DNA from 2 places in the Lysobacter silvisoli genome. Region 2 is predicted to be linked to the other one. Evidence: riboswitches for the same ligand, from Rfam matches in the RefSeq annotation. Region 2 holds a riboswitch; the other holds the start of a gene.
The links. Region 2 has a riboswitch for cobalamin ahead of DX914_RS11855 (ribonucleoside-diphosphate reductase subunit alpha). Riboswitches for the same ligand answer to the same signal wherever they lie in the genome.

Region 1 (4,498 bases), on a different contig from region 2:
ACGAAACCGCCGCCGCGGCCAGGCCCGCGACCAGCGCGCCGAACAGCGCGCGCGGCGTGGTCTGCAGGCGCGGCGCGTACCAGCGCCCGCCGTACCACAGCGCCGCATAGGCCAGCAGCAGAAAGGCGTAGGACGGCGTCACGCAGTAATGCGCGAAGAAGCTCTTGCCCTGGGCCTGGATCGCGATCCAGTCGATCGCCACCGCCACGGTCAGGAACGCGGCGAAGCCCAGGTGCCGGCGCAGCCAGAGGCCGCCGAGGAAGAACACCGCCATCGACGCGTCGGGCAGATGCAGCGCGTTGCCGAAATGATGGAAGCGGGTGGCGACCATCAGCGCGGCGAGCGCGGTGAACAGACTGTAATAGACGGATCGGGCGGGTACGTTCATCGGCGGCCTCGGTGGCGTGGACGGGTCGGCGGGACGGCGATCAGTTCGCCGGGCGGTAACGCAGGGTCAGCAGGTAGTTGCGGCCGGGCTGGTTGTAATAGGCCGCGGTTTCGAAGCGTTGGTTGAACACGTTGTTGGCCGCCAGCTGCAGGCTCCAGGTGTCGTCGAAGCGCCAGCCCACGCGCAGGTCGGTGGCGGCGTAGCCGTCCAGGCGGCGGGTGTTGGCCAGATCGTCGTAGCGGCTGCCGGCCACGTAGACGCTGCTGCCCAGCGAGAACCGGCCGTAGCGACGGTCGGCGTCGAAGCGGGCGCTTTCGCGCGCGCGCCGCGGCAGGATCTTGTCGCGGCTGCTGCCGCGGCTGTCGTTGCGCGGATCCAGCCAGGTCGCGCTGGCACGCAGGTCCCAGCCGGCCAGGGTGGTGTCGACGGCGGCTTCGGCGCCGCGGATGCGCGCGCGGTCGATGTTGCCGGGCAGGCCGATCGACGCATCGAACGCGATCAGTTCGTCCACCCGGCTTTCGTAAGCATTGAGCGACCAGCCGCCCCAGGCGTGCTCGCCGCGCAGGCCCAGTTCGAAGCTGCGCGATTCCTCGGGCTTGAGCGCGGCGTTGCCGAAACCGGGAAAGTACAGTTCGTTGAAGGTCGGCGCCTTGAACGCGGTGCCGTAGCTGGCGGTCAGGCGCAGCTGCTCGCTGAAGTTCCAGCCCCACAGCGCGCTGCCGGTGGTCTGGCCGCCGAACTGGCCGTCGTCGTCGCGGCGCAGGCTGGCCTGCAGCGAGTGGGCGCCGAAATCGCGCTGGTACTGGCCGAACAGGCCGCGGTTGATGCGCCGGTTCTCGGCGTAGCGGGTGCTGCTTTCGATCTCGTCGCGCTGCCAGTCGTAGCCCAGGCTGAGCAGGCCGCCGCCCAGGCCGACATCGCCCTGCAACGAACCCAGTTGGCGGCGGGTGTTGAAGGTGCTGGAGTAGACGCCGTTGCGGTAGTTGTCGCTGAGATCGCTGCTGCGGCCCAGGTTCAACGTCAACGTGGCGCGCTCGCCCGGCGCGTAGCGCAAGCGCGCGCCGGCGACCTGCTGCACGCTGTCGGTTTGATTGTTGGTGCTGCCGTCGTACTCGTTGCGGCCCTCGGCGCGGAACAGCCGCGCTTCGGCGTCCCAGGCGTCGCTGAAGCGATAGCCACCCTGCGCGGTCAGCGACAGGTTGCGGTAGCCGTCGCGGTCGGGCGAGTTGGTGAAGCAACCGGCGCCGCCCGGCGAAGGCTTGCCTCGGCAGGCGTTGATGCCGTCGGTGTCTTCGCTGGCGGCGTTGACCGAGTACCAGCCGCGCTCGCCCTTGCCGCCCACGCCCACCGCGCCGCGCAATGTGCTCCAGCTGCCGACGGAGGCGCTGGCATAGGGCGCGAACGCGCCTTGCGGGCGGCGGGTGAAGATCTGGATCACGCCGCCCAGCGCTTCGGAGCCGTACAGGCTGGAGAACGGACCGCGCACGATCTCGATGCGTTCGACCTGTTCCGGCGGAATGTCCTGCAGCGAGGCGCCGCCGCTGGTGGCCGAGCCCAGCTTGATGCCGTCCACCAGCACCAGCACGTGGTCGGATTCGGTGCCGCGCAGGAACAGCGAGGTCGACTTGCCGGGGCCGCCGTTGTTGACGATCGACAGGCCCAGGGTGCCGCGCAGCAGGTCGGGCAGGTTGCCCGGCTGCAGGCGCTCGATGTCCTCGCGGTCGATCACGGTGACCGAGGCCAGGGTCGCGTCCTGGGTCTGGGCGGTGCGGGTGGCGGTGACCACGACCTGGTCCAGGTCGGTGGCGGCGTCCTTGGCCCAGGCGGGCGCGAACGCGGACAGCAGCGCCGACGCCAGCGCGCAGCGGCGTACGACGGAAACAGTGGAATTCAAAGCATGGCTCCTGGTCCGCGCCTACCCGCGCGGAATCGATGGGTCGGAGACAGGCGGGGACAGGGACGTGGGGCGGCGGAGCGCGGACGCAGGCAGCCCCATGACAGCGCCCACCGCGTGTCGGGTCAGCCTCAGGCCGGTCTCCGGGCTTGCAAGCGAGGGCCTCCAGCCCTCCGGTCCGCGCCTTCCCATGCCTGCGCACAGTGGCTTCGTTGCGGATCGTTCGTCTTGCTTACCGTTGCGGGGGCAGCTCCGGACTGGCCGCCGCTCCGTTCGGAGGGCTGGCGCACCGGATTCCCGTTTCAATCGCCGGCAGGGCCGGCAATCACCTCAAGCCCGGCCATGTTAGCAGCCGGCGCAAGCTCGCCCGCATGACGGTTCGGCATGAGCGCGGGGCCCTCGCCGGCGGCCCGATGAGCCACTGGACGGCACCTGGGCACACCCAATGTTCAAAACCATGACGTACGGCCATTTCCTCATAACCCTTCGCGTTTGACCCGATTGTTATGACCGTGTTAAACCCGAATGACATCGTTACCAATCCCATGCCGCAAGGAGCCGCGCACCATGTCCGTAGTCTTTCGCGCCGTCCGTCGTCCGCTCGCACTCGCCCTGCTCGCCGCCCTGACCGCCCCCGCCTACGCCCAGGACGCGGCCCCCGCAGAACCCGCCGCCGAGGCGCACAACCTGGATCAGGTGATCGTCACCGGCACCCGGGTCAGCGACCGCACCGTGGCCGAGTCCAGCGCGCCGATCGACATCATCACCCCCGAGGCGCTGGAGGCCACCGGCACGGTCGAACTGGCCACCGCGCTGGCGCGCGCCCTGCCCTCGCTGAACTTCCCGCGCCCGGCGATCACCGACGGCACCGACGCGGTGCGCCCGGCGCAGCTGCGCGGCCTGGCCCCGGACCAGGTGCTGGTGCTGGTCAACGGCAAGCGCCGCCACACCACCGCGCTGATCAACCTCAACGGCAGCCAGGGCCGCGGCTCCTCGCCGGTGGACCTCAACGCGATCCCGATCGCCTCGATCGAACGCGTGGAAGTGCTGCGCGACGGCGCCTCGGCGCAGTACGGCTCCGACGCGATCGCCGGCGTGGTCAACGTGGTGCTCAAGGGCAGCGACCACGGCGGCAGCATCGCCGCGCGCTACGGCCAGTACAGCGCCGGCGACGGCGAGCAGTACCAGCTTTCCGGCGACGCCGGCTTCAAGCTCGGCGACAACGGCAAGCTGCACCTGGCCGCGCAGGGCGGCCACCAGGATCAGACCAACCGCGCGCGCCCGTTCCAGGGCGTGGTCGAACAGCGCTACGGCGATCCCGAGATCGACCAGGGCGCACTGTCCTACAACGGCGAGTACAACCTGGCCGACTACCTGACCCTGTATTCCTTCGGCAGCTACAGCAAGCGCGACGTGCTCTCCAACGGCTATTTCCGCTTCGCCGCCGACCCGCGCAACATCCCCTCGATCTACCCCAACGGCTTCCTGCCGCAGATCCACAACATCAGCAAGGACCGCGCCGCCGTGGTCGGGCTGCGTTCGGAAACCGCCGGCGGCACCCAGATCGACCTGAGCTACAACTACGGCCATAACGAGCTCAGCTTCGACATCGAGAACACCCTTAACCGCAGCCTGGGCCCGACCTCGCCGACGCAGTTCTACGCCGGCGCGCTGGAAGTCACCCAGCACGTGTTGAACCTGGACTTCGCCAAGCCGGTGGATTTCGGCTGGCAGTACCCGGTGACCTTCGCCTGGGGCGCGGAATGGCGCGGCGAGGAGTTCACCCAGCACGCGGGCGAGCCGCTGTCCTACGCCAACGGCGGCGTGGCCGCGCCCAACGGTCAGATCATTCCCGGTGCGCAGGTGTTCTCCGGCTTCCGCGCCAGCGATGCCGGCGATTTCGACCGCCACAGCTATTCGCTCTACCTGGACGTGGAAGCGGACCTGACGGACAAATTCTCCGCAGGCATCGCCGCGCGCTTCGAGAGCTACAGCGATTTCGGAGACACCACCTCGGGCAAGCTGTCGGCGCGCTACGCCTTCACCGATAAGGTCGCGCTGCGCGCCACCGCCTCCACCGGCTTCCGCGCGCCCTCGCTGCAGCAGCAGTTCTTCCAGTCCATCGCCACCAACTTCATCAGCGGCGTGCCCTACGAGATCGGCACCTTCCGCGTCGACAACCCGGCCGCGGTCGCGCTGGGCTCGGAGTCGCTGAA
Region 2 (4,498 bases):
CGAAGAACAGCAGCAGGAACGGCTCGGTGGTCGCGTAGTGCTCGGGCTTGTAGCTCAGTACGCCCCAGGCGGTGCCGATGCCGAAGGTGAAGACGAAACCGAGCAGGTTCAGCGCGCGCCACGGGCGCCACCAGGCGATGGCGAAGATCGCCGCGTTCAACACCGCGTAATAGCCGAACAGCGCGACGTGGTTGCCCTGCCCCGTCGACAGCCAGATCGGCGCCAGGAAGCCGGCCAGGATGCCCAGCAAGGCCAAGGCGATCGCGTTCTGCCGCACCGCCAGCACGCCGGCGCCGGCCACCAGCGCCACGCTCAAGGCGAAGGCCGGCCCGGCTTCGATCAGGCCGTAGCGTTTGAACGCGGCGAACACCACCAGCAGCAGCACGCCGATCGCGCCGCCCTGCAGGCTCAGGGCGAAACTGCGCCGGCGCTCGCGCTGGCGCCAGCCGAACACCAGGCCGGCCAGCGCGCCCAGGGCCACGCCGGCCAGGCGGAACTCGATCGGGAAGCGCATCCAGCCCTGGTCGGTGGCGTACTTGAGCAGCGCGGCCACGCCGGCGAACAGCACCAGCATGCCGACCTTGACCGGCACGTTGCCCTCGGTGAACCAGCGCCGCACCGCGCGCAGCGCCAGCGTGGCCGGGTCCGGCGCCGCCGGGCGGCGCGCGGCCGCGGCCGGCGCGCGCTCGGGCAGCGGGCGCGGCGGCTGCGCGTCGAAGATCGGACGCGGCGGCAACGGCGGCGGCGACGGCGGTGCGCCGGCATCGGTGGCGGCGGGCGCGGGCGCGACCGGCGCGACCGGCGGCGTCGCCACCGGCCGGACGGGCGTAGGCGCGGGGGGCGGCTCAGCGCGCAGGATCTGCTCCAGCGTCGGCGCATCGTCGGCCGGCGCTGGCGCGGCGGTCGCAGCGGCAGCGGCAGGCGCCTCGCGCTCGCGGCGGTGCAGCGACGCGACCTGGTCCTCCAGCGTCGACACCCGCGACTTCAGCCCCGCGATCATCACCAGCGCCGCGATCAGCAGCACCGGCACCGCCAGCAGCACCAGCACCAGCAAGGCCACCAGTCCCTCCATCGCTCCCCACCCCTGTCCTTAGTCGCAGGCACGTTAACACCAAGCGCGGCGCCGTGAAGACCGCTGCGATGGATTTGCGATTCTGCGGCGACTCACCACATATCGTGTTGACGGATCAGGGCACCCCTAATATGTTGTGTCCGTCGGTGCCGATCGCGAGATCGGCTTAAAAGGGAAGCCGGTGCGGAGCCGCCTCTAGAGAGGGTCTCCAAGGCCGGCGCTGCCCCGCAGCGGTATGGGAAACGAACGTGGTCTATGCACTGGGCGCCCGGCGCCTGGGAAGCGGCCACCAGTAGGCGAATCCGGGGCGAGCGCAGAGCGGTGAGGCGGCCATGGGCCTCCCACCGCTCTCCACTCGCTCCGGGCGATGGTCCCGAGCCCGAAGACCTGCCGACAGCCGCGCGTCGCACATCGCGCGGTACCGGCTAGGGAGTCTTCGGGGGAAGACGGCCGGTGTCGATGCCGTCGCGGTCCGCCGCGGCGGTTCGCGGTCCGTCTCGGCCTGCGCGACACCCCGTCTCCATCCTTACCGACTCCGCGCCCGCGGGGGCGCAGCCGCAACGCCGGAGCCCCCGGCCTTGCGAGCGTGCCCGCGCGTCGGCCTTCGAGGGGAAGGCCGGCGACCCGTGCGTCCCTGCCTACGGAGTCCACCATGAGCACCCTGACCCCCGCACCCGACGCGGCCGCCGCCCTCGTCTCCACACCCGACGCGGCCCCCGTCCCCGTCGCGCGCGCGCCCGAGCGCGCCGCCGAAGCCGCGCCCGGCTTCGCCCTGACCCCGCCGGCCGCCAACCTGACCATGAGCGTGACCAAGCGCAGCGGGCGCCGCGAACCGGTCGACCTCAACAAGATCGTGCGCGCGGTGACGCGCAGCGCCGAAGGCCTGTACTCGGTGGACCCGATGCGCGTGGCCACGCGCACCATCTCCGGCCTGTACGACGGCGCGACCACGCGCGAGCTGGACGAACTGTCGATCCGCACCGCCGCCCTGCTCACCGCCGAGGAACCCGAGTACGGCCGCCTGGCCGCGCGCCTGCTCAGCGGCGTGATCGAGAAGGAAGTGGCCGGGCTGGAAATCCACGCCTTTTCGCAATCGGTGGTGCGCGGCCATGAGCTGGGCCTGATCAACGAACGCCTGCTCGCCTTCGTGCAGGCCAACGCACGCAAGCTCAACGACGCCATCGACCGCAGCCTGGACGCGCGCTTCGACTACTTCGGCCTGCGCACCCTGTACGACCGTTACCTGCTGCGCCACCCCACCGCGCGCACCGTGATCGAAACCCCGCAGCAGTTCTTCCTGCGCATCGCCTGCGCGCTGAGCGAAGACGTGGGCGACGCGCTGGCGCTGTACCGGCGCATGGCCCAGCTGGACTACGTGCCCTCCTCGCCCACCCTGTTCAACGCCGGCACCACCCACGAGCAGCTGTCCAGTTGCTTCCTGCTCGACTCGCCCGAAGATTCGCTGGAGTCGATCTACAAGCGCTACATGGACGTGGCCAAGCTCAGCAAGTTCAGCGGTGGCATCGGCCTGAGCTACACCCGCATCCGCTCGCGCGGCTCGCTGATCCGCTCCACCAACGGCCTGTCCAACGGCATCGTGCCCTGGCTGAAGACGCTCGACGCCTCGGTGGCCGCGGTCAACCAGGGCGGCAAGCGCAAGGGCGCGGCCTGCGTCTACCTGGAGCCCTGGCACGCCGACGTCGAGGAGTTCCTGGAACTGCGCGACAACACCGGCGACGAGGCGCGCCGCACCCACAACCTCAACCTGGCCAACTGGATCCCCGACGAATTCATGCGCCGGGTCGAGGCCGACGGCGAGTGGTCGCTGTTCGATCCGCACAAGGTGCCGCAGCTGACCGACCTGTGGGGCCCGGCGTTCGAGCAGGCCTACCACGCCGCCGAAGCCGCCGGCCTGGCGGTCAAGCAGGTCAAGGCGCGCGAGCTCTACGGCCGAATGATGCGCACCCTGGCGCAGACCGGCAACGGCTGGATGAACTTCAAGGACAAGTCCAACCGCGCCTGCAACCAGACCCTGCGCGAAGGCAACGTGGTGCACCTGTCCAACCTGTGCACCGAGATCCTGGAGGTCACCTCGCAGGAGGAGACCGCGGTGTGCAACCTGGGCTCGATCAACCTCTCGCACCACGTCGAGCTGTTCGAGGACGGCCAGGGCGCGTTCGATTTCGACAAGCTCGCCGAAACCGTGCGCCTGGCCGTGCGCCAGCTCGACCGCGTCATCGACCTCAACTTCTACCCGATCGAGACCGCGCGCCGCGCCAATCTGAAGTGGCGGCCGGTGGGCCTGGGCACCATGGGCCTGCAGGACGTGTTCTTCAAGCTGCGCCTGCCCTTCGACTCGGACGCGGCGCGCAAGCTGTCGCAGGAAATCGCCGAGGCGATCTACTTCCATGCGCTGTGCGCGTCCAACGAACTGGCGCTGGAGCACGGCCGCCACCCCGGCTTCGAGGACACCCGCGCCAGCCTGGGCGAGCTGCAGTTCCAGGCCTGGGGCGTCACCCCGTCGCAGCCCGAGCGTTGGGACGCGCTGCGCGCGCGCATCGCCGAGCACGGCCTGCGCAACTCGCTGCTGATCGCGATCGCGCCCACCGCCACCATCGCCTCGATCTCCGGCTGCTACGAGTGCATCGAGCCGCAGGTGTCCAACCTGTTCAAGCGCGAGACCCTGTCCGGCGACTTCCTGGTGGTCAACCGCTACCTGGTCGAGGAGCTGAAGAAGCTGGGCCTGTGGACGGCGGAGATGCGCGACCGGATCAAGATGGCCGAGGGTTCGATCCAGTCGGTGCAGGAAATCCCCGAGTCGCTGCGGCAGATCTACCGCACCGCCTGGGAACTGCCGATGCGTTCGCTGATCGACATGGCCGCCGACCGCGGCGCCTACATCGACCAGAGCCAGTCGCTGAACCTGTTCATCGAGAGCCCCAACATCGGCCAGCTCAGCTCCATGTACATGTACGCCTGGAAAAAGGGCCTGAAGACCACCTACTACCTGCGCTCGCGCCCGGCCACCAAGATCGCCAAGAGCACGGTCAGCGCGCCGGCCGCGGCGGCCCAGCCGGTGTACACGGCGGACGAGGCGATCGCGTGTTCGCTGGAGAACCCCGAGTCCTGCGAAGCCTGCCAGTAAACGCATCGCCTTAGCCCCTCTCCCGCTTGCGGGAGAGGGGTTGGGGTGAGGGCGCGCGGGCAAACCCACTCGCGCCGACACCTGCGTTTCGCGCGCCCTCATCCGCCCTTCGGGCACCTTCTCCCGCGAGCGGGAGAAGGGAAGCATCAGCATCCAAGGAACCCCATGTCCATCGCCACCTCCCGCCTCCTCGATCCCGGCTTCGATCTCACCCTGCGCCCCATGCGCTACGCGCAGTTCTACGAGATGTACCGCGACGCCATCCGCAACACCTGGACCGT

Region 1: it holds a riboswitch for cobalamin, as region 2 does, so the genes downstream of both, btuB (TonB-dependent vitamin B12 receptor) here and DX914_RS11855 (ribonucleoside-diphosphate reductase subunit alpha) in region 2, are expected to answer to the same signal.

The regions. Positions count from the first base shown of each region.
Region 1 is NZ_QTSU01000001.1:2,498,067-2,502,564, forward strand. Features, by position in the region: gene DX914_RS11030 (hypothetical protein) at 1-388, opposite strand, end outside; gene btuB (TonB-dependent vitamin B12 receptor) at 429-2,282, opposite strand; cobalamin riboswitch at 2,400-2,630, opposite strand; gene DX914_RS11040 (TonB-dependent receptor plug domain-containing protein) at 2,850-4,498, shown strand, end outside.
Region 2 is NZ_QTSU01000002.1:135,361-139,858, forward strand. Features, by position in the region: gene DX914_RS11850 (DUF2339 domain-containing protein) at 1-1,072, opposite strand, end outside; cobalamin riboswitch at 1,200-1,481, shown strand; gene DX914_RS11855 (ribonucleoside-diphosphate reductase subunit alpha) at 1,872-4,217, shown strand; gene DX914_RS11860 (ribonucleotide-diphosphate reductase subunit beta) at 4,383-4,498, shown strand, end outside.